3 regions of the Streptomyces sp. GL_140 genome follow, and region 2 is predicted to be linked to each of the others. Evidence: riboswitches for the same ligand, from Rfam matches in the RefSeq annotation. Region 2 holds a riboswitch; each other region holds the start of a gene.
The links. A riboswitch is a leader RNA that binds a small molecule or an ion and turns the genes downstream of it on or off. The one in region 2 is predicted to bind cobalamin.
Positions count from the first base shown of each region.

Region 1: it holds a riboswitch for cobalamin, as region 2 does, so the genes downstream of both, AC3IYJ_RS26080 (ribonucleoside-diphosphate reductase subunit alpha) here and AC3IYJ_RS33815 (ribonucleoside triphosphate reductase) in region 2, are expected to answer to the same signal.
Region 3: it holds a riboswitch for cobalamin, as region 2 does, so the genes downstream of both, AC3IYJ_RS27170 (energy-coupling factor ABC transporter permease) here and AC3IYJ_RS33815 (ribonucleoside triphosphate reductase) in region 2, are expected to answer to the same signal.

Region 1 covers NZ_CM174404.1:5,595,733-5,605,263, forward strand. The annotation lists gene AC3IYJ_RS26080 (ribonucleoside-diphosphate reductase subunit alpha) at 1-1,672, opposite strand, end outside; cobalamin riboswitch at 1,830-1,958, opposite strand; gene AC3IYJ_RS26085 (GNAT family N-acetyltransferase) at 2,025-2,522, opposite strand; gene AC3IYJ_RS26090 (CstA-like transporter-associated (seleno)protein) at 2,617-2,814, opposite strand; gene AC3IYJ_RS26095 (carbon starvation CstA family protein) at 2,811-4,961, opposite strand; gene AC3IYJ_RS26100 (GntR family transcriptional regulator) at 5,185-5,949, opposite strand; gene AC3IYJ_RS26105 (extracellular solute-binding protein) at 6,245-7,534, shown strand; gene AC3IYJ_RS26110 (carbohydrate ABC transporter permease) at 7,610-8,605, shown strand; gene AC3IYJ_RS26115 (carbohydrate ABC transporter permease) at 8,602-9,492, shown strand; gene AC3IYJ_RS26120 (glycoside hydrolase family 3 protein) at 9,499-9,531, shown strand, end outside.
Region 2 covers NZ_CM174404.1:7,273,268-7,282,798, reverse strand. The annotation lists gene AC3IYJ_RS33845 (lactate utilization protein B) at 1-968, opposite strand, end outside; gene AC3IYJ_RS33840 ((Fe-S)-binding protein) at 965-1,720, opposite strand; gene cobF (precorrin-6A synthase (deacetylating)) at 1,739-2,491, shown strand; gene AC3IYJ_RS33830 (aminotransferase class V-fold PLP-dependent enzyme) at 2,500-3,654, opposite strand; gene AC3IYJ_RS33825 (hemerythrin domain-containing protein) at 3,745-4,380, opposite strand; gene AC3IYJ_RS33820 (anaerobic ribonucleoside-triphosphate reductase activating protein) at 4,517-5,155, opposite strand; gene AC3IYJ_RS33815 (ribonucleoside triphosphate reductase) at 5,152-6,981, opposite strand; cobalamin riboswitch at 6,960-7,122, opposite strand; gene AC3IYJ_RS33810 (glycoside hydrolase family 71 protein) at 7,199-8,908, opposite strand; gene AC3IYJ_RS33805 (hypothetical protein) at 9,259-9,531, shown strand, end outside.
Region 3 covers NZ_CM174404.1:5,854,958-5,864,488, reverse strand. The annotation lists gene gcvH (glycine cleavage system protein GcvH) at 1-64, shown strand, start outside; gene glyA (serine hydroxymethyltransferase) at 80-1,336, shown strand; gene AC3IYJ_RS27195 (APC family permease) at 1,504-3,159, shown strand; gene AC3IYJ_RS27190 (L-serine ammonia-lyase) at 3,350-4,732, shown strand; gene AC3IYJ_RS27185 (hypothetical protein) at 5,042-5,356, shown strand; gene AC3IYJ_RS27180 (SsgA family sporulation/cell division regulator) at 5,565-5,972, shown strand; gene AC3IYJ_RS27175 (flavodoxin family protein) at 6,096-6,833, opposite strand; cobalamin riboswitch at 6,882-7,075, shown strand; gene AC3IYJ_RS27170 (energy-coupling factor ABC transporter permease) at 7,105-7,806, shown strand; gene AC3IYJ_RS27165 (energy-coupling factor ABC transporter substrate-binding protein) at 7,803-8,147, shown strand; gene cbiQ (cobalt ECF transporter T component CbiQ) at 8,151-8,900, shown strand; gene AC3IYJ_RS27155 (energy-coupling factor ABC transporter ATP-binding protein) at 8,906-9,531, shown strand, end outside.

The sequences.
Region 1 (9,531 bases), 1.7 Mb from region 2:
CCAGGTCGCACGAGGCCTCGTACGCGGCGAGCATGATGCGCTCGGAGAGCTTGGTGGACAGGGCCTTCGCCTCGGGGGAGTCGAAGGGCAGCTTCAGCTGGAAGAAGACGTCCTGCAGGCCCATCGCGCCCAGGCCCACCGGGCGCCAGCGGGCGTTGGAGCGGCCGGCCTGCTCGGTCGGGTAGAAGTTGATGTCCACGACGCGGTCGAGGAAGGTCACGGCGGTGCGGACGGTCTCGTCCAGCCGCTCCCAGTCGATGTCGCCGGCCTCGGCGAGCACGAAGGCGCCGAGGTTGACCGAGCCGAGGTTGCAGACGGCCGTCTCGCCGTCGTTGGTGACCTCGATGATCTCGGTGCACAGGTTCGAGGAGTGGACGACGGTGCCCGGCTCCGCGGTCTGGTTCGCGGTGCGGTTGGAGGCGTCCTTGAAGGTCATCCAGCCCTGGCCGGTCTGCGCGAGGGTGCGCATCATCCGGCCGTACAGGTCGCGGGCGGGGATGGTCTTGCGGGCCAGGCCGCCGGCCTCGGCCTTGCGGTAGGCGGCGTCGAACTCGTCGCCCCACAGGTCGACGAGCTCGGGGACGTCGGCCGGGGAGAACAGCGACCAGTCGGCGTCGGAGTTCACGCGGCGCATGAACTCGTCCGGCACCCAGTGCGCCAGGTTCAGGTTGTGGGTGCGGCGCTGGTCCTCGCCGGTGTTGTCGCGGAGCTCCAGGAACTCCTCGATGTCCGCGTGCCAGGTCTCCAGGTAGACGGCCGCGGCGCCCTTGCGGCGGCCGCCCTGGTTGACGGCGGCGACGGAGGCGTCCAGCGTCTTGAGGAACGGCACGATGCCGTTGGAGTGGCCGTTGGTGCCGCGGATCAGGGAGCCGCGGGCCCGGATGCGCGAGTAGGACAGGCCGATGCCGCCGGCGTGCTTGGAGAGGCGGGCGACCTGGTGGTAGCGGTCGTAGATCGAGTCGAGCTCGTCCAGCGGGGAGTCCAGCAGGTAGCAGGAGGACATCTGCGGGTGCCGGGTGCCGGAGTTGAAGAGCGTGGGGGAGGACGGCAGGTAGTCCAGGCGGCTCATCAGCCGGTAGAGGGAGGCGACTTCCTCGACGGCCTGAACGCTCTCGTTCTCGGCGAGTCCGCAGGCCACGCGCAGCATGAAGTACTGCGGGGTCTCGATGACCTGGCGGGTGATCGGGTGGCGCAGCAGGTAGCGGCTGTGCAGCGTGCGCAGGCCGAAGAAGCCGAAGCGGTCGTCGGCGCCCTCGGCGAGCGAGTGCTCGACCAGCGCGTCGAGCCGGTTCGCGTGGAGACGTACGAAGTCTGCGGTGCGGTCGGCGATCAGGCCTTCGCGGTGACCCACCTCGACGGAGCCGGAGAACGAGAGGGAGCCCTGGCCGGCGGCCTCGTCGCGGACGGCCAGCGTCAGCAGCCGGGCGGCGAGCCGGGAGTACGCCGGGTCCTCGGAGATCAGCCCGGCGGCCGCCTCGGTGGCGAGCGTACGCAGCTCCGCCTCGTCGGCGGCCGCGCTGCGGCCGCGCAGCGCGGCGGCGGCGACCCGGCCGGGGTCGGTGTCGGGCAGATCGGCGGTCAGCTCGGTGAGCGTGCGCAACAGCGCGGCCCCCGGACCCTCATAGGCGGACGGGTCGGACTCGGCGCGCGGTGCGGAAGGCGCGATGGTCACGGGGGGAGCTCTCCCTCGCTCGGCTCCGGGAACACCGTTGGTGCGGGGCGCGAGGGGGCGCACGCGGGGAAGTGCGGACCTGGCAGGGCACGCATACGCCACGTGACGTCCACCGGCCCAACCGCGAGGCCCGGACGAATCGGCACCCGGGTCGGACGATCCGGGCGCACTGTCGACAGGTCCTCGGACTTGTGGATGCACCGAACGGGTCCGGGCATTTCATACCGTTGCGGGACAGTTCCGGATTCTCACCGGATTCCCCTGCGACGACAGCGAGGACGAGCATACATGTGGGGGCCGCCCCTCGCGGTAGCCCCCACATGTTGTGTCGCCCGTCGGCGGTGGCGCGCTGTTACAGCTCGACGCGGTAGGTGAGCAGGGGCAGGCCCGGGACCGGGTACCAGTCCCGTTCCGGGGTCCGTACGAAGCCCAGCCGGTGGTAGATCCGGTGCGCTCCCAGCATCTTCTCGGTGGTCGACAGCGTCAGGTGGGTCACGCCCTCCAGCTCCCGGGCGCGGGCCATGCAGGCGCGCACCAGGGCCTCGCCGGCGCCCCGGCCGCGGGCTTCGGGCGAGACGGCCAGCATCCGGAACTCCGCCTCGTGGGGGCCGGCGATCTGGGCGAGCGGGCTGCCGGGAGGGGCGAAGGTCACATTGCCGAGCAGCGTGCCCTCGTACTCCGCGACGATCACTTCGGCGTCGGCCGCCCGGCCGGCGACGTCGCGCAGCCGGTCCAGGTAGGGGTCGTCCTCGGCGAAGTCCAGCAGCTCGTCGCCGAGGTACGCCTGTGCGGTGAGCTCGCCCAGCTCTTCGTATTCGGCGGCCGTTGCCGCCCTGATGACGATGTCCATGGCACCGAGTGTGCGACAGGGTGCGCGAAAGGGCCGCCCTGCCTCCCGCCGGTGGGGCGGGAGGAGGGGCGGCCCCGGTGTGCGCGGTCCGTGCTCAGCAGCAGCGGAACCCCTCGCGCGGGTCGGCCTCGCGGGCGTCCATGCGGGCCCGCTCGAAGGCCCGGCGGGTCATCACCTGCGCGTCCGGGTCGTGGGTGCGGGCGTGGGCGACGTAGTGGTCGTACGCCGCCTCGCCGGAGAACTCCCGTACGTAGAAGCGGGCCCGGTCCAGGACCTGGCGCAGGCCCGTCACGCGGATTCCTTTACGCGGCCCCCGCCCGAGTCGAGTCCGGCGGCGGCGAGCTCCGCGCGCTCCTCGGCGGTGGGGATCAGCCCGGCCGGGGCGATGATCCGGGACTCGGTCCACGGGGTCTCGGCCAGGGTGACGGACTCCGGCTTGCGGACGGCGTTGAAGCAGGTCCGGGCCGCGTCGAGCAGGACGATGACGATCAGCAGTGCGAAGAGGACCGAGAGGACCCCGTCGACCGTGGCGTTGGTGACCACGGTGTGCATCTCGTCCAGGTTCTTCGCGGGCTTGAGGATCTTGCCGGCGTCGATGCCGTCCTGGTAGAGGTCCCGCTGCGCGAAGAAGCCGATCTTCGGGTTGTCCGAGAAGATCTTCTGGTAGCTGGCGGTGAGGGTGACGGCCACGTCCCACGCCAGCGGGACACCCGTCACCCAGGCCCACTTGAGGCGGCCCGACTTGACCAGCAGCGTGGTGCAGACGGCCAGGGCGACCGCCGCGAGCAGCTGGTTCGCGATCCCGAACAGCGGGAAGAGCTGGTTGATGCCGCCCAGCGGGTCCTTGACGCCGACCCACAGGAAGTAGCCCCAGCCGCCGACGACGATCGCGCTGGCGAACCAGACGCCCGGCTTCCAGCTGATGTCCTTGAAGGACTTGTGCACGTTGCCGAGGGTGTCCTGGAGCATGAACCGGCCCACGCGGGTGCCCGCGTCGACCGTGGTCAGGATGAACAGGGCCTCGAACATGATCGCGAAGTGGTACCAGAAGGCCTTCATCGAGGAGCCGCCGACCACGGACGAGAAGATCTCCGACATTCCGAGTGCGAAGGTCGGTGCGCCGCCCGTGCGGGACAGCAGGCTGGTCTCCTCCACGTCCTTCGCGGCCTGCGCGAGGGCTTCGGGGGAGATGGCGAAGCCGAAGTGGGCGACCGCCTCGGAGGCGGTCTGGACGGTGGCGCCGACGACTCCGGCGGGGGAGTTGACCGCGAAGTACAGGCCCGGGTCGATGATGCAGGCCGCGATGATCGCCATGACGGCGACGAAGGACTCGGTCAGCATCGCGCCGTAGCCGATGACCCGGACCTGGGTCTCCTTCTGGATCATCTTCGGGGTGGTGCCGGAGGAGACCAGCGAGTGGAACCCGGACAGCGCTCCGCAGGCGATGGTGATGAAGACGAAGGGGAACATCGAGCCGGCGAAGACCGGGCCGTCGCCGCGCGAGGCGAAGTCGGTGACCGCGGGCATCCTCAGGACCGGCATGGAGACGACCACGCCCACGGCCAGCAGGCCGATGGTGCCGACCTTCATGAAGGTGGAGAGGTAGTCGCGCGGGGCGAGCAGCATCCAGACCGGCAGCACGGACGCCACGAACCCGTACGCGATCATCCAGATGACCAGCGTCTCCTTCTCCAGGGTGAAGGTGTCCGCCAGCGAGGACTCCGCGACCCAGCCGCCCGCGACGATGGCCAGGAGCAGCAGCGCGACGCCGACGAGGGAGACCTCGGTGACCCGGCCCGGGCGCAGGACGCGCAGGTAGAAGCCCATGAAGAGGGCGATCGGGATGGTCATGCCGATGGAGAAGACGCCCCACGGGGAGTGCGCCAGCGCGTTGACGATGACCAGTGCCAGCACGGCCAGCAGGATGATCATGATGGCGAAGACGGCGACGAGCGCGGCCGCACCGCCGACCGGGCCGATCTCGTCCCGGGCCATCTGGCCGAGCGAACGGCCGTTGCGCCGGGTGGAGAAGAAGAGCGTGACCATGTCCTGGACCGCGCCCGCGAAGATCACGCCCGCGACGATCCAGATGGTGCCGGGCAGGTAGCCCATCTGCGAGGCGAGTACGGGACCCACCAGCGGGCCGGCGCCGGCGACGGCGGCGAAGTGATGGCCGAAAAGCACCCGTCGGTCGGTCGGGTGGAAGTCGACACCGTTGTCGAGGCGTTCGGCGGGAGTGGCCCGGGTCCGGTCCACCTTCAGGACGCGGTCCGCGATGAAGCGCGCGTAGAAGCGGTAGCCGATCGCGTACGAACCCAGCGCGGCGGCGAGCAGCCACGCGGCCGAGATCTCCTCGCCGCGGGAGAGCGCCAGCACGCCCCAGCCGATGGCGCCGACGAGCCCGACGAGCACCCACAGGACCACGGAGCGGGGAGACATGCGCCCCAGCGCCCCCGTGGCACCCTCGGGGCCCTGTGACGGCGAAGGCGAGCCCGGCGTGGTGCCCGGACCCGCCGTGTTCCGTTCTGTTTCCGTTGCTTCCGGTTCAGGCATGATCCCTGGTCCCCTCGTTGATCATCTGCGTAAGCGCAGGGAATCTACGGGGGGCCGCCCGGTGGGCGTAACCCCCCGTCCGCATAGCGGAACGAGAGTCAACTACGAATCAGACCGCGGGGCGCTGGAGTCGGGCGACGAACTTGTAACGATCGCCGCGGTAGACCGAACGCACCCACTCGACGGGCTCCCCGTCGGCGTCCAGCGAATGGCGGGAAAGCATCAGCATCGGCAGTCCGACGTCCGTGCCGAGCAGTCCGGCCTCCCTCGGGGTGGCCAGCGAGGTCTCGATGGTCTCCTCGGCCTCCGCCAGGCGCACGTCGTACACCTCGGCGAGGGCGGTGTAGAGGGAGGTGTACTTGACGAGCGAGCGGCGCAGCGCGGGGAAGCGCTTGGCCGAGAGATGGGTGGTCTCGATGGCCATCGGCTCGCCGCTGGCCAGTCGAAGGCGCTCGATGCGCAGGACCCGGCCCCCGGTGGCGATCTTGAGCAGGCCGGCGAGGGTGTCGTCGGCCGTCACGTAGCCGATGTCCAGGAGCTGGGAGGTGGGTTCCAGGCCCTGGGCCCTCATGTCCTCGGTGTAGGACGAGAGTTGGAGGGGCTGGGAGACCTTCGGCTTGGCGACGAAGGTGCCCTTGCCCTGGATCCTTTCCAGTCGCCCTTCGACGACGAGCTCCTGGAGCGCCTGTCGGACCGTGGTCCGCGAGGTGTCGAATTCGGCCGCGAGCGTGCGCTCCGGCGGTACCGGTGTGCCCGGCGGCAGCGTCTCGGTCATGTCGAGCAAGTGCCGCTTGAGTCGGTAGTACTTGGGCACGCGAGCCGTACGAGTGGCCGCCCCGCCATCCGGCTCCGTGGTCGCCCCTTCGGTGGCCATCGCCGCCCGCCTTCCCGACTCCAGTTTCGTTGCCGTCACCGGCTCCTCCGATATGTGCGGTCACATCGTGACACGGGCGGGAGGGCAGGCCTCCTCCCTCCCCCAGGTGTCGGTCCGATAACGGACCGAGCACCCGCTCATTAGACCCTTGACACCCCTAAAGGTCTAGGCCAAGCTCCCGTTACTGGTCTACACCAATATGGATCAGATCCCGGCCCCACGGGCAGTACTTGGTGCTTTTGAGTCACCGCGGCGGGCAAGGGAAGTTGCAGGCAGCATCCCTGAGGAGGGTGGCGTGAAGCGCAAGCTCATTGCGGCAGTCGGAGTCGCGGGCATGGTTATCGGCCTCGCGGCGTGTGGTGGGTCTGACAGCAAGGGGACCGGTACCGCTGACAAGGCCTCCGGCGCCAAGGAGATCACCGTCTGGCTGACGGTCGACGCGCAGAAGAACTGGCCCGATCTGGTCAAGGCGGCCGACGACGCGGTCATCGCGAAGCACCCGGGCCTCACGGTCAAGCACGAGTACTACGGCTGGCCGGACAAGAACGCCAAGCTGGACGCCGTGCTCGCCACGGACAAGGCCCCGGACGTTGTCGAGATGGGCAACTCCGAGATGATCGGCTACATGTCGACCGGCGCCTTCGCCGACATCGACGCCTCGAAGTTCGAGAACTCCGCCGCGTGGCTCGACGCGCTCAAGGAGTCCGTGACCTACGACGGCAAGACCTACGGTGTCCCCTACTACGCCGGTGGCCGCGTGGGCACCTGGCGCAAGGACATCGCGGCCGCGGCCGGCGTCACCGCCGCACCGAAGACGTGGGCCGACTACACCGGCGCCCTGGACAAGATCCAGGCCGCGAAGGGCGACAAGTTCAGCGCCCTCTACCAGCCCTCCCCGGACTGGTACGCGGCGATGTCCTACGTCTACGACGCGGGCGGCGCCATCGCCAAGAAGGACGGCGACAAGTGGAAGGGCTCCCTTTCCTCCGCCGAGTCGCTGAAGGGCCTCAAGCAGTACAAGGACCTCCTCGACAAGTACATGCACGCCGACAAGACCAAGGACGAGTCCGACCGTCCGGTGGTCTTCGGCCAGGGCAACTCCGCGGCGATCTTCGCGGCCGGCTGGGAGGGCGCCACCTCCGCGACCCCGGAGAACGACAAGGTCGGCGGCCTGGCGGACAAGTTGGAGAACTTCGTCCAGCCCGGTCCCAACGGCAAGAACCTCCCCGTCTTCCTCGGCGGTTCGGACCTGGCCATCCCGGCCAAGTCCAAGGCCAAGGACGTCGCGGCCGAGTGGATCAACGTCTTCACCGGTTCGGCGGGCCAGAAGGGCCTGATCGCCAAGGGCAACCTGCCGAACAACAAGACGGACCTCGCCCCGCTGAAGGCGGACCCGAAGACCCAGGTCGCGGCCACCGCGGCGGAGTCCTCCTGGTTCGTCCCGACCGCGTCCGGCTGGGGTCAGGTCGAGAAGGGCAAGGTCCTGCAGACGATGCTCCGTGACATCGGCACGGGCGCGAAGTCGGTCGAGGACGCGGCCAAGGCCGCCGACGCCGAGATCGACAAGGTCATCAACACCAAGTGACCTGAAGCCGGCAGGGCCCCGCCGAACGGCGGGGCCCTGCCGCCCGTCAAGAGAGGGACCCCCGAGGAGCGCGCGATGAGTGCCGCACAGACCACCAAGCCCGACCTGGCGCCGGCGAAGCAGAAGACTTCCCAGGGAGCCGGGAGCGGAAACAGCAGAAAGCCGGGCAAGGCCGACCGCAGGGGCCCGGGTGCGACTCCCTGGCTGCTGCTGGCGCCGTGCCTGCTGATCATCGTCCTCATCATGGGGTACCCGCTCTTCAGGCTGGTGACCCTCTCCTTCCAGAACTTCGGCAAGACCGAGCTCTGGGGTTTCAAGGAAGCCCAGTGGGTGGGCTTCGACAACTTCACGAAGGTCCTGGGCGACGGCGAATTCTGGGCCGTCGTGCTCCGCACGGTCCTCTTCGCGGTCGGCGCGGTCGTCCTGACGATGGTCATCGGCATGCTGATCGCGCTGCTCCTCCAGCGAGTCTCCGGCTTCGTCAAGATCCTCATCAGCGTCGCCCTCGTAGCGAGCTGGGGCATGCCCATCATCGTCGCGACGGCCGTCTTCAAGTGGCTCTTCGACACGGACTACGGCGTCCTCAACTACCTGCTGGACAAGCTCCCCGGCGTGGACATGATCGGCCACAACTGGTTCGCCAGTGGTCCGCAGGGCCTCATGGTGATCATGCTCCTGGTGATCTGGGGTGCGGTGCCCTTCATCGTCATCACCCTCAGCGCGGGTCTGACGCAGGTACCCAAGGAGCTGGAGGAGGCCGCGCGCCTCGACGGCGCCGGTTCCTGGGGCGTCTTCCGCCACGTCACCCTCCCGATCATGAAGCCGATCATCGTCATGCTGACGACGCTCTCCGTCATCTGGGACATGGGTGTCTTCCCGCAGGTCTTCGTGATGCGCAACGGCAACCCCGAGTCCGAGTTCCAGCTGCTGACCACGTACTCGTACCAGCAGGCCTTCGTCGTCAACGACTACTCGGGCGGCTCCGCGATCGCCCTCGTGACCGTGCTGCTCCTGCTCGGCGTGGTCGCCGTCTACATGCGCCAGATGCTCAAGATCGGAGAGGTGGAGTGACCTCGACCACCGCGCCCACCGCGCCCGCAGCGCCCGTCGCGCCCGTCGGACCGACGAAGCTGAGGAAGCCGAGGAAGTCCAAGCTCGGCTGGAACGCCGTCGGACTCCTGGTCTTCGCGATCATGGGCTTCCCGGTCTACTGGATGCTCAACACCGCGTTCAAGCCGTCCAAGGACGCGATCGACCCGAACCCCCACTTCTTCCCCAGCCCGTTCACGCTGGACAACTTCCGGCGCGCGCTGAACATCGCCGACTTCTGGGGACCGGTCGGGCGGAGTCTGATCGTCTCGCTCGTCGTGGTCGTCATCGGCATCGCGGTCGGCATGCTGGCGGCCCTCGCGATCTCCCGGTTCGCCTTCCGGGGCCGCAAGGTCGTCATCGTGGGCATCCTGGCCGTCCAGATGATCCCGCTCGTCGCGATGATCATCCCGGTCTTCCTGCTCCTGAACGACCTCGGTCAGTACGACAAGCTCACCGGTCTGATCATCACGTACCTGACCTTCATCCTCCCCTTCACGGTGTGGACGCTGCGCGGCTTCATCGTGAACATCCCCAAGGAGCTGGAGGAGTCGGCCCAGGTCGACGGCTGCACCCCGACCGGCGCCTTCCTGCGGGTGGTCTTCCCACTGCTGGCGCCCGGCATGGTCGCGACCTCCGTCTACGGCTTCATCCAGGCGTGGAACGAGTACCTCTACGCCCTCATGCTGATGAGCCAGCAGAACCAGACCGCGACCGTCTGGCTCGGCAACTTCACCACCAAGCACGGCACCGAGTTCGCGCCGATGATGGCCGGCTCCACCATGATGGCGATCCCGATCGTGATCCTCTTCCTCATCGTCCAGCGCAAGATGGCCGCGGGCCTCACCGCCGGCGCCGTGAAGGGATAACGGCCCATGACTGTCCTTGCGCACCGCACCGATACGCTC
Region 2 (9,531 bases):
GCGAGGGTGTCGGTGCGGCCGTTGTCGAGGAGGACGAGGTGGAAGGCGGCGGGTCCGTCGCCTTCCTCGGTGCCGGTCCACATGGTCGTGTACGGGTTCATCCGCTCCGAAGTCGACGACCGCGGCAGCGTCTGGAGGAAGACTTCGAGGTCCCGGAAGGAAGGGACGACCTTCTCGATGCCGACCACCGAGATCAGGGTCTCGGGCAGGGTCAGGCACATCCGGCCGTTGCCCTCGGACTCCAGGACGACCATGGTGCCGGTCTCGGCGACCATGAAGTTGGCGCCGGAGACGGCGACTTTGGCGCGCAGGAACTTCTCGCGCAGGTGGAGGCGAGCCGCTTCGGCGAGCTCGCGCGGGTCGTCGCCCAGGCCGTCCGGCGCGGGCCGTCCCCAACTGCCCATCTCCGAGGTGAAGATGTCGCGGATCTCGGCCCGGTTGCGGTGGATGGCCGGGACCAGGATGTGGGAGGGCCGGTCGTGGCCCAGCTGCACGATGAGCTCGGCGAGGTCGGTCTCGTACGCGGCGATCCCGGCCGCCTCAAGGGCCTCGTTGAGGCCGATCTCCTGGGTGGCCATGGACTTGACCTTGACCACCTCGCGCTCGCCGGTCGCCAGGACCAGTTCCGTGACGATCCGGTTGGCCTCCGCCGCGTCGACCGCCCAGTGGACGGTGCCGCCCGCGGCGGTGACGGCGGCCTCCAACTCCAGGAGGTAGCGGTCGAGGTGACGGAGCGTGTGGTCCTTGATCTCCTTGCCGGCGGTGCGCAGCGCGTCCCAGTCCGCCAGCTCGGCGACGGCGCGGGCCCGCTTGTCGCGGATGGTGTGGGTGGCGTGCCGGAGGTTGGCGCGCAGGACCGGGTCCCCCACCGCCTCGTGCGCCGCCGCGGCGAAAGCGGGAAAGGGCGGGGCCGCGGGAAAGGGCGGGGCCGCTGGAAAGGCCGGCATGCCAAGGTGCGTGCGCGTCATCGCGGGGTGTCCTCCTCGGTCGCGGCCAGGATCTCGGCGAGGTGCAGGGCCCGCAGCGGGGCGCCGGCCCGACGCAGGATGCCGTCCAGGTGGGCGAGGCAGGAGTTGTCGGCCCCGCACAGCACGTCGGCGCCGGTGGCCACCGCGCTGCCGATCTTGTCGGTGCCCATGGCGGCCGATACGTCCGGGTTCTTGACGGCGAAGGTCCCGCCGAAGCCGCAGCACTCCTCGGCGCCGGGAAGTTCGCGCAGTTCGAGCCCGCGCACCGCCTCCAGCAGCCGCCGGGGCCGCTCCCCCAGCCCGAGGCCCCGTAGGCCGTGGCAGGACGGGTGGTAGGTGACCGGGTACGGGAAGTACGCGCCCACGTCCGTCACCCCGAGGACGTCCACCAGGAACTCGGTGAGCTCGTACACCCGGGGCGCCAGGTCCTCGGCCAGCTCGGACAGCCCGGGACCCCGCCCCTCCACCTCGGCGGCGCGCCCGATCCGGGGGTAGTGGGAGCGGATCATGGCGGCGCAGGAGCCCGACGGGGTGACGACGTACTGGTACCCCGCGAAGGCCTCGGCGGTGCGCCGCAGCAGGGGTTCGGCCTCGCGCCGGTAGCCGGTGTTGTACTGCGGCTGCCCGCAGCAGCTCTGCGCCGCCGGGAAGTCCACGCCCACCCCGAGACGCTCCAGGAGACGGACCACGGCGATGCCGGTGCGCGGGTACAGGGCGTCGTTGACGCAGGTGACGAACAGGGCGACGCGCATGACGGGCAGAATAGCCCGGTGAAGAAGTTCTCAGTGATCGGCATAGGCGCGGGCGACCCGGACCACCTGACCCTCCAGGCGGTCAGGGCGATCGGCGCGGCGGACGCATTCCTCATCCTGGAGAAGGGCGAGGAGAAGGCGGATCTGACCGGGCTGCGGCGCGCGATGCTCGACGAGCACGCCCGCCCAGGCCACCGGCTGGTGGAGGGCCGCGACCCCGACCGCGACCGGACCCCCGCCGACTACACCCCCACCGTGGACGGCTGGCGCAGCGCCCGGGCCGAGATCTTCGAGCGGTTCATCGCCGAGGACCTGGCGGAGGGCGAGACCGGGGCGTTCCTGGTGTGGGGCGATCCCTCGCTCTACGACTCCACCCTCGCGATCCTCGACGAGGTGCTGGAGAAGGGCCGGGTCGCCTTCGAGCACGAGGTGGTGCCCGGCATCAGCAGCATCTCCTCGCTGCTGGCCCGGCACCGCACGAACCTCAACCGGGTCGGCCGGCCGGTCCAGATCACCACCGGGCGGCGGCTCGCCGAGGGCTGGCCGGCCGATGTGGACGACGTGGTGGTGATGCTGGACGCCCGGCACGCCTTCACGGCCCACCTCGACCAGGACCTGTACATCTACTGGGGCGCCTACGTGGGCACCCCCGACGAGATCCTGGTCTCGGGGAAGCTGGCGGAGGTGGCCGGCCGGATCGAGGAGCTGCGCGCCGAGGCCCGTGCCCGCAAGGGCTGGATCATGGACACGTACCTGCTCCGGCGCGGCTGAGCGGTCCCCTACCCCAGGTAGGCGGGCAGGACCTCGGCGAGCCGCTCGTACTCCTCGGCCCGGTTGTAGACCTGCCCGCACACCCGGATGCCGCCGCCGCCCGGCCACGGCCAGATCAGCACCCGGATTCCGGCCTCCGCCGCGATCCGCTCGCGCAGGACGGTGGCGTCCTCGCGGGTCTCGGCCGTGCCGGCGGGCAGCCGCAGGGCGCGCATGGGCAGGCCCTCGGTGTGCGGGAGCGCGGTGAGTCCGGGGATGGCGGCGAGCAGCGCGGCCCCGTGGGCGGCCAGCGCGCTGTTGTGGGCCCGCACCTTGGCGGCGTCGAGCCGTTCCAGGAGGTCCAGGCCCTCCGGGGCGGCGAGCCAGCCGGTGTAGTCGACGGTGGCGCGGTACTCGACCGAGCGCGGGAAGCCGTGGTGGTCCTCCCAGGACGGTACGAGGGCGCGGACCCGGTCGCGGTGGCCGGGGGCGACGGCGAGGATCGCGGTGCCCGACGGGGCGTAGCCCCACTTGTGGAGGTTGCCGAACCAGAAGTCGGCGCCGCCGCCGAGCGGGTCGGCGAGCGCGCCGGGCGCGTGCGCGCCGTCCACGACGGTGGTGATGCCCCGGGCCCGGAGGTCGGCGAGCAGCCGGGGCGAGGCGATGACCCGGGCGGTGGGCGAGCTGATGTGGTCGAGCAGGGCCACCTTGGTGCGGGGCGTGAGCCCGGCCAGCACGGTTTCCCGTACGGCGTCCTCGTCGGGGAGGAGCGGGTCCAGGGTGACGGTGGTGACGGGGGCGCGGCGGGCGGCGGCATCGACCACGGTGCCGTAGCCGTGGTCGGTCACCAGGATCTCGTCGCCTTCGGCGAGCGCGATGGCGTCGAGGGCGAGGTTGGCGCCTTCGGTGGCGTTGGAGATGAAGGCGAGCCCGTCCGGGTCCGCTCCGCCGAGGTGTGCGGCGATCCGGGTGCGGGCGGCGGCGAGGCGGTCGGCGGCTCCGATGAAGAAGGCGTCGGGGTCGGCGTGCGCTTCGGCCGTCAGGGCGGCCTGGAGCTCCCGCACGGGGTGGGGCACCGCGCCGAAGGAGCCGTGGTTGAGGTGGGCGACGGCGGGGTCGAGCCCGAACAGGGCCCGGCCGCCGGCGAACTCCGCGGGGCGTATCGACGCGTGGGGCGCGGTCACGTGGACCTCCGTGAGAGGTGGGGCGCTGATGTTCCAGTGGATCATCCCCCGGCGCGGCCCGCCCCGTAACCCCGCCCCTTGGGCGGATCGCTAGTGCTGTGGCCGGGAAGGCCGGCCGAGCCTCAGCTCCCTCCGGCGGAAGTTCCGCTCGCCGACCGCGCGCCAGATCAGGCGGGGCGGGAGCGGCATCTCGCCGATGATCATCTCCCGCTCCTGTGCGTCCGCGTCCTTGAGGATCATCCCGAGGACGGTGAACAGCTTGCTCTTGGGCACCGCCGTCCTGGCCGCCTCACCGACCATCGCCCATTCCTCGGGCGAGACCACCCCGGGGACCAGCGGCAGCGCCTCGCGCTCCTCCTCGTCGAAATGCGCGTCGACCGACCGCGACACCTCTTCGAGCACGGCGACCAGTTCGCCGCCGTCCCGCTCGTTCACCACGGCCGACCACCGGTCCAGGAGCGCGGCGGCCAGCGCGAGGCGCTCCGCCAGGCCTTCGTGCTGGCCCTCCATCCGGCGCCACAGGTCCCCCTGGCCGGGAAGCCGCTCGGTCAGCTTCGGCCACAGCAGTACGTCCTCGCCCGCGTGGTGGTGGTGCAGGGTCTCCAGCAGCAGCATCAGCCGCTCCGCGACCCGTTTGACCTGCCCCCGGCCCCCCTCGGGCGCGCTGCGCACCCGGTCCGCCGCCTCGTGGAACTCCCGCCGGAACATCCGGTGGACCACGACCATGTCGTGTGTGAACGGCCTTGCCCGACTCTCCATCTCCGATGACCCCCCGGTCTTGACGGACACGTCCGCCGCCAGCGTGACGCATGCCGGTCCGCGGACGCCAGGGCGCACGGCGGCGCGCGGGCGGATCGGGCGGTCAGCGCCCGGGCGGGCGCATCTCCTGGCGGAGCGTGGCCCGCGCGCCCATCGCGGCAAGCCAGTCGTCCAGGTCTGCCATCGCGGGCGGGTCCAGGTGGGCCGGGTCCACCGTGGTGCGGAGCTGGTGGGGCACGCCGGAGCCCAGGAGAAGCCGCAGGCTGCGCTCCGCCGAGGCGGCCGCGTGGCCGATTCCGGTGACCCGCTCGTAGCGGCCGGGCGGGGCCTTGACGTCGAAGCCGACCCAGTCCAGCAGGCCCTCGTCCAGCAGCCGGGCGAGGCGCCGGGGGAAGGCTCCGCCGGTGTGCAGGCCGACCTGGAGGCCCAGGGCGCGTGCCTCCCGTACCGCCTGCGCGAGACCGCGCTGGAGCAGCGGCTCCCCGCCGGAGAAGACGATCCCGTCGAGGAGCCCCGTACGGCGGGCGAGGTGGCCGAGCACCTCGTCCCAGGAGACGGCGGCCGGGGCGCGGGCGGGCAGCAGGGCGGGGTTGTGGCAGTAGCCGCAGCGCCAGGGGCAGCCCTGGCAGAAGACGGTGGTCACGAGCCGGCCCGGCCAGTCGCAGGTGGACAGGCGGGACCAGCCGCCGATCCGGACGACCTCGGCGGAAGCCACCGGGCCCGCCGTCGCGGCGGCGCTCACACCGCCGCCTTGAAGTGGACGCGTTCGGCGTGCTCGCCCTTCTTGCCGATGTTGAAGGAGGACACCGGGCGGTGGTAGCCCATGACCCGGGTCCACACCTCGCACACCGCGCCGCAGCCGGGGCACTCGGGCTGCTCCCCCGCCAGGTAGCCGTGGTCGGCGCAGATGGAGAAGGTCGGGGTGACCGTCAGGTACGGGAGCCGGAAGGTCTCCAGCGAACGCCGGACCAGCTTGCGGCAGGCCTCGGCCGTCGGAATCCGCTCCGGGGTGTACAGGTGCAGGACGGTGCCGCCCGTGTACTTGCCCTGGAGTTCGTCCTGGCGCTCCAGCGCCTCGAAGGGGTCGTCGGTCCATCCGACGGGCAGCTGGGAGGAGTTGGTGTAGTACGGGTTGGCGTCGGTGCCGGCCTGGAGGATCCCGGGGAAGCGGGCCCGGTCCTCCTTCGCGAACCGGTACGTGGTGCCCTCGGCGGGGGTGGCCTCCAGGTTGTAGAGGTGGCCGGTGCTCTCCTGGAAGTCGACCATCCGGGCCCGGACCCGGTCCAGCAGCCGGACCGCGAGGGCGTGGCCCTCGTCCGTGGTGATGTCGTGGGCGTCCGCGCTGAAGTTGCGGATCATCTCGTTGATCCCGTTGACCCCGATGGTGGAGAAGTGGTTGCGCAGGGTGCCCAAGTACCGCTTGGTGTAGGGGAAGAGGCCGCCGTCGATCAGGTTCTGGACGGTGGTCCGCTTGAGTTCGAGGCTGTCCCTGGCGAGTTCGCACAGCCGGTCCACCTCGGCCAGCAGCCCCGCTTCGTCGCCCGCGCAGGTGTGCCCGAGCCGGGCGCAGTTGAGGGTCACGACCCCGAGCGAACCGGTCTGCTCGGCGCTTCCGAAGAGGCCGTTGCCGCGCTTGAGCAGTTCCTTCAGGTCGAGCTGGAGGCGGCAACACATGGAGCGGACCATGTTCGGTTCGAGCTCGGAGTTGATGAAGTTCTGGAAGTACGGGAGCCCGTACTTGGCCGTCATCGCGAAGAGCCGCTCGGCGTTCTCGCTCTCCCAGGGGAAGTCCCGGGTGATGTTGTAGGTCGGGATGGGGAAGGTGAACACCCGGCCGGTGGCGTCCCCTTCGGTCATCACCTTGATGTACGCCCGGTTGATCAGGTCCATCTCGGCCTGGAGCTCGCCGTAGGTGAAGCCGGTTTCCTCGCCCGCCACGACCGGGATCTGCTCGCGCAGGTCCTCGGGGCAGGTCCAGTCGAAGGTGAGGTTGGTGAAGGGGGTCTGGGTGCCCCAGCGCGAGGGCACGTTGAGGTTGTGGACCAGCTCCTGGATGCACTGCCTGACCTGCGGGTACGTCATCGCGTCGAGGCGGACGTAGGGGGCGAGGTAGGTGTCGAAGGAGGAGAAGGCCTGGGCGCCCGCCCATTCGTTCTGCAGGGTGCCCAGGAAGTTCACGATCTGGCCCACGGCCGAGGAGAGGTGCCGGGGCGGAGCGGAGTCGATCTGGCCGGGGACCCCGTTGAAGCCCTCGGTCAGCAGGGTGCGCAGGGACCAGCCGGCGCAGTAGCCGGAGAGCATGTCCAGGTCGTGGATGTGGAAGTCGCCCTCGCGGTGGGCGCGGGCCACGTCCGCCGGGTAGACCTGCTCCAGCCAGTAGTTCGCGGTGATCTTGCCCGCCGTGTTGAGGATGAGGCCGCCGAGCGAGTAGCCCTGGTTGGCGTTGGCGTTCACCCGCCAGTCCCGGCGGTCCAGGTACTCGGTCACGGTCTCTACGGCATCGACGACAGCAGTCACGGCAGCCCTCCCACGAGGCTTGGCACGGAAGTACGGATCACATGCCGGCAGGGGTCGGACTCGTCCACGCGGGGTGGACACAACCGTTGCGGGGCAGTCCCGGATTCACACCGGATTCCCTGGTGACTCGGTCGGGGCGGATGTGCGCGAGCAGCATCCGAATCCCGCCGAACCGGCAGAGCCAACACTACATATGGATGTGGGCTGCACCGACAACCACTACATATTGGGTGACGAAGGTCCCGGGGCATGGGCCTTCCGGCCCGGCCTAGCTTCGGCCGCTGGTGGCCGCGTAGTACTGGAGGTCCTGCACGTCCACCTTGCGGTCCACGGGGTAGAGCAGCTCCACCCGCGCCCCGGCCTTCCCGTCCCGCACCACCGTCGCCGAGCTGGTGCCCGGGTTCAGCGCCAGCAGCTCGGAGTGGACCCCGGACCGGGCCTCGTACGCGCCCTTGGCGGATCCGACGGCCGTACGGACGCTCGCGGGCTCCGACAGGAAGCTCAGCACCTCCACCGTGTCCCGGGGTGCGGCGCTGCCCTTGCGCAGTGACATCACGAGAGACTGGCCCCCGGTCGGCCCGGCGGCGGCGTACTGGGTGCGGGAGGTCAGGTAGAGGGTGTCGCGGACGATCTCGGGCCAGCTGTCCGTCTTGAACTTGGTGAGGTAGTACGAGCACAGGTCGAGGTAGGCGTATCCGTTGTGCAGGGACGGGGCGAACTGGCTGCCCTCGCTGTAGTCGTTCCAGGTGGTGAGCTGGACCCAGTCGGCGCCGTCCTCGATGGCGCGGGTCCATGTGGCGCGCAGGGTTGCCGTGTTGCCCGCCTCGTCGTAGATCCCCTGGTTGGGGCGGGCGTCCTGGACCGACACGGGCTGCATCCAGACCTTGCCCAGGGCGTGCGCCTGCCGGACGTCGCCCGTGGAGCTCTGCTGGCCGACGTAGCTTCGGCTGCCCCACTCGGAGAACCCGTAACTGATGGGCGCGAACTGGGTGTTGCTGCCGTCGAAGTCGAGGAAGAGCGGGACCAGGGCGGTGCGGATCCCGTGCCGGGACTTCAGGAGGTCCATGACCTGGCTCCACCAGGCGGCGCTGCGCGCCTCCGCCTTGAAGGGCGAGACCACGAGGCGTCCGTCGGGGAGCCGGTGCGCGGAGGGCGCCTTGCCCAGATCCGCGAGGGCGTTCGCGAGCACGCCGGGGTCGTCGTCCTTCAGGGAGGTCATGTCCGGCATCAGCATGATCTTGAAGCCCGGGTCCACCGAACGGGCCGCTTCCATCAGGAGCTCGCAGCGCTCCCAGTTCTTCCCGGAGAGGGAGAGCAGGTCGAGGGTGAATCCGTCGATGCCCGCGGCGCGCGCGGTGCGCACCTCCTGCTGGAGGTTGGCGAGCTCCCAGTTGCCGTCCTTGGGCAGGACCGGGAGCGGCCGGTCGCGCAGCAGGCCGCCGTACCGTTCGTGCTTGCCGCCCTCTCCGTCCGGGTTCAGGTAGTTGCGGGTGTAGTAGTCGGCGTCGGCGCTCGCGTTGTCGAGGGAGAGCGGGTACGGCGTGAAGTAGTGGGCGAAGACCAGCTTCTTGCCGGCGGAGCCCGAGCGCAGTGCGGCCGGTTGCGGCAGGTCGAAGGGCAGAGCTCCGGCGGGGCGCGCTCCGGTGCCCGCCCCGGCCGTCGGGTCTTGCTTGTCCGTCGCGCCGGCGGCGGGGCTGGACTGCGCGGGTGCGGGTGCGCCCTGGTCGGCGGCCCCGGAGGGGGCGTCGCCCTCGGGGCCGTCGGGCCGGATGTCGACCGGGTTCGCCGCCCCGGAGCCCTCCAGCCGGTCGGCGGCCGTGAGCGGGTCCCAGGCGATGCCGGTGGCGGCGCACACGCCGACGAGGAGGAAGGCGGACAGGAAGAGGGTCAGCAGGGGCCTGCGGCCCCTGAAGCCCGGACGGCGCCGGTGCGACGCGGGTCTCTGCCTGCGCCGTGCCCGTCGCTGGTCCGCATCCATGGTGACGTCCTCCCCGCATATGCCCGCACATCGGGCCGCACAGCAGTACAGCCGATTCCCGGTCCCCGGACAACTATTCTCCAGGGGCCCGACACCTGGCGCGTACATCACGGGAAGTGTGGGAAGTACGGGAAATACGGAAATTCGACCACACGGCCAACTGCCCACCGACGGCGGCCCGATGAGCTCGCGCTGTACAAAGACGCATCGCCTGTACAACTGCTGCGATCACCGGGTGCCACGGGCCTTTCACCGGAATAGGGAATTCCCCTGGCCTTCCGGGGAATGTGGCGCATAATCGTCTCCATGCGGCCTGAAACAACCCTCTTGCCGCGTATGGTCACGCATGCATGGGGGGCATCGTGCCGATGAACAACTCTACGGGCGCCGGCACCGTTCCGGCCACATCCGCAGAGCTTTCCCGCCTGCTCACCGCCGTACGGCGGGGCCGGGTGGTCACCATCACCGGACGGTTCCGGGAGCCCCGGGGCCTGCTGGTGCGGGAGATCGGGGAACGGCTCGCGTCCAACTTCTACGACGGGGTGGCTCTGGTCGTCGTGGACCACCGCTTCGGGGTCCGCGACCTGACGGCCGCGCTGGGTTGCGTACCGGGCATGCCGTTC
Region 3 (9,531 bases), 1.4 Mb from region 2:
GGAGGAGCCGAAGGACGTGCTCTCCGCCGACGAGTACGCCGCGCTCACCCACTCCGACAACTGACCCCAGGGGATCTTGATGTCCGTACTGAACACCCCCCTCCATGAGCTCGACCCCGACGTCGCCGCCGCCGTCGACGCCGAGCTCGTGCGCCAGCAGTCGACCCTGGAAATGATCGCGTCGGAGAACTTCGCTCCGGTCGCCGTCATGGAGGCCCAGGGCTCGGTCCTGACCAACAAGTACGCCGAGGGCTACCCGGGCCGCCGCTACTACGGCGGCTGCGAGCACGTGGACGTCGTCGAGCAGATCGCGATCGACCGCATCAAGGCGCTGTTCGGTGCCGAGGCCGCGAACGTGCAGCCCCACTCGGGCGCGCAGGCCAACGCGGCGGCGATGTTCGCGCTGATCAAGCCGGGCGACACGATCATGGGCCTGAACCTGGCCCACGGCGGTCACTTGACCCACGGCATGAAGATCAACTTCTCGGGCAAGCTCTACAACGTGGTCCCGTACCACGTCGACGAGACCGGCGAGGTCGACATGGCCGAGGTCGAGCGCCTCGCCAAGGAGTCCAAGCCGCAGCTGATCGTCGCGGGCTGGTCCGCCTACCCGCGCCAGCTGGACTTCGCCGCCTTCCGCCGTATCGCGGACGAGGTCGGCGCGTACCTGATGGTCGACATGGCGCACTTCGCCGGTCTGGTCGCGGCAGGTCTGCACCCGAACCCGGTGCCGCACGCCCACGTGGTCACCACCACCACGCACAAGACCCTCGGCGGTCCGCGCGGCGGCGTCATCCTGTCGACGCAGGAGCTGGCCAAGAAGATCAACTCCGCGGTCTTCCCGGGTCAGCAGGGCGGCCCGCTGGAGCACGTGATCGCGGCCAAGGCGGTCTCCTTCCTCGTCGCGGCCTCGCCCGAGTTCAAGGAGCGCCAGGAGCGCACCCTGGAGGGCGCGAAGATCCTCGCCGCCCGTCTGGTCCAGGACGACGTCAAGGCCGTGGGCGTGGACGTCCTCACCGGTGGCACCGACGTGCACCTGGTCCTGGTCGACCTGCGCAACTCCGAGCTGGACGGTCAGCAGGCCGAGGACCGCCTCCACGAGGTCGGCATCACGGTCAACCGCAACGCCATCCCGAACGACCCGCGGCCGCCGATGGTCACCTCGGGTCTGCGGATCGGTACGCCGGCGCTGGCCACCCGCGGTTTCGACGCCGAGGCCTTCACCGAGGTCGCCGAGATCATCGCGCAGGCGCTGAAGCCCGCCTACGACGCGGACGACCTGAAGGCGCGCGTCTCGGCGCTCGCGGCGAAGTTCCCGCTGTACCCGACGCTCTAGGCGCCGGCCTGGGAGGGCCCGGTCTTGTTTTGCACAGGGCCGGGCCCTCCTCATGACCAAAGCCCCAGGCGGATGCGGCCCATTGCCACTGAATAAGCCAAAAGATGGCAAATAGGCTCCAGATAAAAGGACCACCCGCACCCCTGGCAGGACGGACACCACACCGCATGGACATGAGCTCGGCCAACAGGAAGGGGCTCAGCCTCTTCGCCCTGATCATGATCGGGCTCGGCTCGATCTTCGGCTCCGGGTGGCTCTTCGGAGCGGGCCAGGCGGCCGCGGTCGCGGGGCCGGCGGCCATCATCGCCTGGGTCATCGGTGCCGTCTTCATCGGCATGATCGCCATGTCGTACGCGGAGGTGGGCGCGGCCTACCCGCTGCCCGGCTCGATGGCCCGCTTCGGCACCATCTCGCACGGGCCGGTGCTGGGCTTCATCACCGGCTGGGCGGTCTGGATCGCCATCGCCGCGCTGATCCCGATCGAGTCGATCGCCGGCACCCAGTACATGTCCTCCTGGAACTTCGGCTGGGCCAAGGGCCTCGTGGAGAACGGCGGTCTGACGACCTCCGGCATGGCGATGGCCCTCTTCCTGACCGTGGCGCTGTGGCTGGTCTGCTACTGGTCGGTGGCGCTGCTCGCCAAGGCGAACAACCTGCTCACCCTGGTCAAGTTCGCCATCCCGGTGCTCGCCGTCATCGCCCTGATCGCCTCCGGCTTCCACACCGGCAACTTCACCGACCACGGCGGCTTCGCGCCCAACGGCTGGTCCGCGGTCATGACCGCCGTCACCACCTCCGGTGTCGTCTTCGCCTTCAACGGCTTCCAGGCCGTCGTCAACCTCGGCGGCGCCGCCAAGAACCCCGGCCGCGCCATCCCGCTGGCCCTCGTCGGCGCGCTCTCGCTCGGCCTGGTCATCTACCTGGCCCTGCAGATCGCCTTCATCGGCGGCGTCCCGCCGGAGAAGCTGGCCGAGGCCGGCGGCTGGAGCGGCATCAACTTCTCCTCGCCCTTCGCCGACCTGGCCAAGATGCTGATGCTCCACTGGGTCGTCACGATGCTCCAGTTCGGTGCGTTCATCTCGCCCTCCGGTGCCAACATCGGAAACGTCGCCTCGGCCTCGTACATGGCGCAGAACCTCGCCGACACCGGCTTCTTCCCGAAGAAGATCCGCGAGGTGCACCCCAAGTACGGCACCGCCCGCCCCGCCATGTGGCTGAACCTCGGCTTCTCGGTCCTGCTCCTGGTCACCGTCGGTCACAGCTGGGAAGCCCTGGCCAGCGTCGTCTCCGCCGCGATGGTGGTCTCGTACCTGATGGGCCCGATCGCCGTCGGCGTCTTCCGCCGGACGAAGCCCGAGCTGCCGCGCCCCTTCCGCCTCCCGGCGGCCAAGATCCTCTGCCCGGTCACCTTCGCCTTCGCCGCCTGCGCCCTGTACTGGTCCAAGTGGCCGGACACCGGCAAGGTGGTGCTGCTCACCCTGGTGGCCGCCCCGATCGCGGCCGTGGTGCTCAAGCGCAAGGGCGAGAAGAACCTGGCCAAGCAGTTCGCCCCGGCCTGGTGGATGATCGCCTTCCTGCTGTGGCTGGGCACGCTGTCGGCGCTCGGCAGCGAGGAATTCGGCGGCCACGGGGTCATCCCGGGCGGCGTGGACATCGCCATCGTGGGCCTCTCGGCCCTGGGCTTCTACTTCTGGGCCGTACGGTCCGGGGTCAAGGCCCACTACGCGGGCCTGCCGGGCCCGGACCCGGTCCTGGACGCCGCCGACGCCCCCGCCTCCCCGGAGGGGGCCGACGCACCGGAGCGCGAACTGACCCACGCCTGATCCCCCTCGCCTGAGCGTCCCCCTCCCGACCCGTCCGGCGGCCGAGCTGTTCACCTCACCGCGTTAAGCTCGACTGCCGGACAAAATCCGCAGATCACCCCGATCACTCCGCCTCCGCCTCCCCATCCCGCCCCATCCCGCCCCTCCCTGCCCCGCTCCCACCCACGAGCAGACATAGGAGTCCGCAACCGTGGCCATCTCCGTCTTCGATCTCTTCTCGATCGGCATCGGTCCTTCCTCCTCCCACACCGTCGGCCCGATGCGCGCCGCGCGCATGTTCGTGACCCGGCTCAAGAAGGATGGTTTCCTCGCCCAGACCGTCTCCGTCCGCGCCGAGCTCTTCGGCTCCCTCGGAGCGACCGGCCACGGCCACGGCACCCCCAAGGCCGTCCTGCTGGGCCTGGAAGGCCACTCCCCCCGCACCGTGAACGTGGAGACCGCCGACGACGAGGTCGAGCGCATCCGCAAGACGGGCCGCCTGCGGCTGCTGGGCACCGAAATAGGCGATGTCCACGAGATCGCCTTCGACGAGCCGAACCAGCTGATCCTGCACCGGCGCAGGTCGCTGCCGTACCACGCGAACGGCATGACCCTCTTCGCGTACGACGCGGCGGGCACGCCACTCCTGGAGAAGACGTACTACTCGGTGGGCGGCGGCTTCGTCGTGGACGAGGACGCGGTCGGCGAGGACCGGATCAAGCTCGACGACACCCCGCTGAAGTACCCCTTCCGCAGCGGCGACGAGATGCTCCGCCTCGCGAACGAGACCGGCCTGTCGATCTCCTCGATGATGCTGGAGAACGAGAAGGCCTGGCGCACCGAGGACGAGATCCGCGAGGGTCTCCTCGAAATCTGGCGCGTCATGCAGTCCTGCGTCTCGCGCGGCATGTCCCGTGAGGGCATCCTGCCGGGCGGTCTGCGGGTCAAGCGGCGCGCCGCGGGCACCGCCCGCCAGCTGCGAGCCGAGGGCGACCCGCAGGCGCACGCCATGGAGTGGGCGACGCTGTACGCGATGGCCGTCAACGAGGAGAACGCGGCGGGCGGCCGGGTCGTCACCGCCCCCACCAACGGCGCCGCGGGCATCATCCCGGCGGTCCTGCACTACTACATGAACTTCGTGCCCGGCGCGGACGAGGACGGCGTGGTCCGCTTCCTCCTCGCCGCGGGCGCGATCGGCATGCTCTTCAAGGAGAACGCCTCGATCTCCGGCGCCGAGGTCGGCTGCCAGGGCGAGGTCGGCTCGGCCTGCTCGATGGCGGCCGGAGCCCTCGCCGAGGTCCTGGGCGGCACCCCGGAGCAGGTCGAGAACGCGGCCGAGATCGGCATGGAGCACAACCTCGGCCTGACCTGCGACCCGGTCGGCGGCCTCGTCCAGATCCCCTGCATCGAACGCAACGGCATGGCGGCGGTCAAGGCCGTCACGGCGGCCAAGATGGCCATGCGCGGCGACGGCACCCACAAGGTCTCCCTCGACAAGGTCATCAAGACCATGAAGGAGACGGGCGCCGACATGAAGGTCAAGTACAAGGAAACCGCCCGAGGCGGCCTGGCGGTCAACGTCATCGAGTGCTGACGCACTCAGTCCGACCCGAACGGCCCGGGGCCCCGATGCGCTGCATCGGGGCCCCGGGCCGTTCTCGTTCCGCACTTCCGTCCCCCTCACGGCTATTGGGCGGGTTACGCATGTAACTGCGTTCGAAATTGGGTGGGATATGAGGTTTGGGAGTGAGTTGCTCACGCTTGCGGGGGAACAAGGCGGTCTGGGCTGGTTTCTTGATGATCACTTGCGCCAGGGTGGGGGCACGACGTCGCGTCCACACCCCCGGCGGTCGGCCAACCGCCTTGGACCACAGCCTTTTTGCTTAACTGGAGGACTTCAATCATGGCAACCACCCGCAGCATCCGCGTGATGGCGGCTGTCGCATCGCTCCCCTTCGCCTTCGCGCTGCTCTCCGGCGTCGCCCAGGCCGACAACGGGGCCGGTGCGGCCGGGACCGCGTCGAACGCGGCCCTCGCCGGCATCCTCGGCAGCGGCGTAGGCGGCAGCAACCTCGGCAACTCCTCCACCGCTCAGCAGGTCGCCTCCGGCTTCGGTGCGTCCAACCAGAACAACGGTGCCCAGTCCAACGGTTCGGGCTTCACCGCGATCGGCCAGTCCAACTCGCACGAGTCCTTCATCTACAACCCCCTGCCGTAGGACCCAGCGACTGCCGAACGTGACGAGAACACGATGAGCCCGACCCCTTCCCGGGGGCGGGCTCGTCGTGTTCTTGTCACGTTCGGGAGAAAAGAGGCCGAGGGACCCTCTCGGATGGGACCTTTGCCCCGCGGAGGGGGCCCTGGGGTGGACTAACTTGCCCGAGTGGGTGTGTTTTCCCCACCCCTGAGAGAGAGGCGGCCCCCCCATGACCGGCACAGAACACCGGGTCCTCCCGCTCCAGCTGGAGGCCGCCTCCGCTCCCGTTCCGATGCGGGGCGTCTTCGTGTACCGCACCGACCGGCCCTACGAGATCTCCCTCGACTTCGAGGGCGCCGGACTGCACCTCGCGCACTGGGTGTTCTCGCGCGAGCTGCTCCTCGACGGTCAGATCTGCGCCACCGGGGAGGGCGACATCCAGGTGTGGCCGCGCTGGCGGGGCACCGAACCGCGGGTCTACCTCGCCTTCAGCAACGGCGCCCAGGGCTGCGTGGTGTCCGCCCGCTCGAAGGACGTGCGCGAGCTGTGCCGGCGGATGACCACGATGGTCCCGCGCGGCGAGGAGCACCGCCACTACGACCTCGACGCCGAACTGGACGCCCTGCTGCCCAGGTGAGGCACCGGGGGTGGGGGACCCTGCTGCTCCTGGTCCGGCGCCGGCCGGTGCCGTGCCCCCTGCGGGCCGCCAAGGGGCGCCTCGCGGCCCTCGTGGTCCTGGGCGTCGCGCGGCGGCTCGGGGTCAGCGGTGCTCCGGGTTGGGGAAGTCGAAGCGGCAGCCGGCGTCCCACTGCGAGCGCTGGTTGCCGTGGGCGGGGATCCCGCCGTTCCGCTTGAGCAGGGCCGCCAGGTGCATGAGGTTCCAGCTCATGAAGGCCGTGTTCCGGTTGGTGAAGTCGTTCTCGGGGCCGCCGGAGCCGGGGTCCAGGTACGAGGGACCGGGCCCGGCCTCCCCGATCCATCCGGCGTCGGCCTGCGGCGGGATCGCGTAGCCGAGGTGCTGGAGGCTGTAGAGGATGTTCATGGCGCAGTGCTTGACGCCGTCCTCGTTGCCGGTGATCAGAGCACCGCCGACGCGCCCGTAGTACGCGTACTGGCCCTGTTCGTTCAGGATCGAGGAGCAGGCGTAGAGCCGCTCGATGACCTGCTTCATCACCGAGCTGTTGTCGCCGAGCCAGATCGGGCCGCACAGCACGAGGATGTCGGCGTCCATGATCTGGCTGTAGAGCACCGGCCACTGGTCCTCCTCCCAGCCGTGCTCCGTCATGTCCGGCCAGACGCCCGTGGCGATGTCGTGGTCGACGGCCCGGATGAGCGAGGTCCGCGCTCCGGCCGCCTCCATCGCGGCGCGGCTCCTGGCGATCAGACCCTCGGTGTTGCTGGGCTCGGGTGACCGCTTGAGCGTGCAGTTCACGTACACGGCGGTGAGGTCGGAGTAGTCCACTCCCCCACCCTCCGCGCCGCCGGGCACGGTCGCCACCGGACCGCGCCCGTACGGGTTCCGGTTTGTTGCCGCCCGTGCCGCCGACTAGGGTCAATGGGCCTTGGTGTTCGGGAAACCGGTGAGAAACCGGTGCGGCCCTCGCCACTGTGATCGGGAAGTCCGGCTCCACTCCTGCGGGAAAGCCACTGGGCTGCGCGGGAGGTTCCGTGCTGCCCGGGAAGGCGGAGAGCGGACGTCAACCCGTGAGCCAGGAGACCGGCCGGGGCGCGTTGTCCATCCACGAGGTGCTGGAGAGGTCTCCCCACTCATGCATATAGCCGAGGGGTTTCTACCCCCTTTGCACGCGGCCGCCTGGGGCGCCGCGTCCGCTCCCTTCGTCGTCCACGGCGTCCGCTCGCTGACCCGCGAGGTGAAGGCCAACCCGGAAAGCACCCTGCTGCTCGGCGCGGCCGGGGCGTTCACCTTCGTCCTGTCCGCCCTGAAGATCCCCTCGGTCACGGGCAGTTGCTCGCACCCCACCGGGACCGGGCTCGGGGCGATCCTGTTCCGGCCGCCGATCATGGCGGTGCTCGGGACCATCACCCTGCTCTTCCAGGCCCTGCTACTGGCCCACGGCGGCCTCACCACCCTCGGCGCCAACGTCTTCTCGATGGCCATCGCCGGCCCGTGGGCGGGCTACGCCGTCTACCGGCTGCTGCGCGGCGCGGGCCTCCCGCTGATGGTGACCGTCTTCTTCGGCGCCTTCTTCGCGGACCTGGTCACCTACTGCGTCACCAGCGTGCAGCTCGCCCTGGCCTTCCCGGACCCGGCTTCCGGTTTCCTCGGCGCGCTCGTGAAGTTCGGCGGGATCTTCGCGGTCACCCAGGTGCCGCTGGCCGTGAGCGAGGGGCTGCTGACCGTCCTCGTGATGCGGCTTCTGATGGCGTCGAGCAAGTCGGACCTGGTCCGGCTGGGTGTCGCCCAGCTGACCTCCGGCCGTACCGGGAAGCAGGAGGCGGCGGCCGGATGAGCAGGAACGCGAAGATCAACACCCTGCTGCTGCTCCTGGTGGCCGCACTCGCCGTCCTCCCGATCGCGCTCGGCCTCGGCGAGGGCAAGGAGGAGCCGTTCGCGGGCGCCGACGCGCAGGCGGAGGCGGCTATCACCGAGCTCAAGCCGGACTACGAACCGTGGTTCTCCCCGCTGTACGAGCCCCCCTCCGGGGAAGTGGAGTCGGCGCTGTTCGCCTTGCAGGCGGCGCTGGGCGCGGGCGTGCTCGCGTACTACTTCGGCGTCCGCAAGGGCCGCCGCCAGGGCCTCGCCCAGGCCGCCGCCGGAGCCGGTACGGCCGCCGCCGCCCGGGAGTCGTAGGCGGTGCTGCCGATCGACGTGGCCGCGCACGGCAGTCGCTGGCGCGGCCGGCACCCCCTGGAGAAGGCCCTGCTCGGGATCGGGCTGACGGTCACCGCCGTCTGCCTGCCGCCCTGGCCGGGCGGCCCGCTGGTGGCCGCCGCCACGCTCGCCGTGCTGCTCGGCCCGGCGGGCGTGACCGGGCGGCAGCTGTGGCGGGCCTTCCGGATCCCGCTCGGCTTCTGCTTCACCGGAGCGCTGCCGCTGCTCTTCGCCGTGGGCGGCCCCCAGGGCCTGGTCGCCATGGCCCCGGACGGCCCGCGGCACGCCGCCGAGCTGCTCCTGCGCACCTCGGCGGCCTCGCTCGGGCTGCTGCTGTTCGCCTTCACCACCCCGGTCTCCGACGTGCTCCCCCGGCTGGTCCGGGCCGGGGTGCCGGCGGCCGTGGTGGACGTGGCCCTGGTCATGTACCGGATCACGTTCCTGCTCCTGGACTCCGTGGCCCAGGTCCACCGGGCCCAGGCGGCCCGCCTGGGGCACACCGGCCGGGCGGCGGCATGGCGTTCCCTGGCCGGGCTCGCCGCGACCTCCTTCGTACGGGCCTTCGACCGCGCGGCCAAGCTCCAGGCGGGGCTGGCCGGACGCGGCTACGACGGCTCGCTGCGGGTCCTCGTACCGGAGGCGGCCCTGTCGTGGCGGTTCCTGGCGGCCACGACCGCGCTGCTGGCGGCGCTGATCACCCTGACCCTCGTACTGAAGGGGCTGTACCCGTGAACCCGTTGGAGACCCCGACCCCCCTGATCGAGCTGGCCGGAGCGGGCTACGCCTACGAGGACGGCCCGGCCGTGCTGACCGGCGTCGACTTCTCCATCCCGGCGGGCCGGGCGCTGGCCCTGCTGGGCCGCAACGGCAGCGGCAAGACCACGCTGATGCGGCTGCTGAGCGGCGGCCTGCGGCCCGGTTCGGGCACGCTGTGGCTCGACGGCACGCAGGTCGCGTACGACCGCGCCGGCCTGACCCGGCTGCGGACCTCCGTCCAGCTGGTGGTGCAGGACCCCGACGACCAGCTCTTCGCGGCCTCCGTCGAACAGGACGTGTCCTTCGGCCCGATGAACCTGGGCCTGCCGGCCGCCGAGGTCCGCGCCCGGGTGGACTCGGCGCTCACCGCGCTGGACATCACCGCGCTGCGCGACCGCCCCACCCACCTCCTGTCCTACGGCCAGCGCAAGCGCGCGGCGATCGCGGGTGCGGTGGCGATGGCTCCGCGCGTGCTGATCCTGGACGAGCCGACGGCCGGGCTCGACCCGGACGGCCAGGAGCGGCTCCTGGCCGTCCTGTCGGGACTCCAGACCTCCGGCACCACGGTGGTGATGGCCACCCACGACGTGGACCTGGCGGTCCGCTG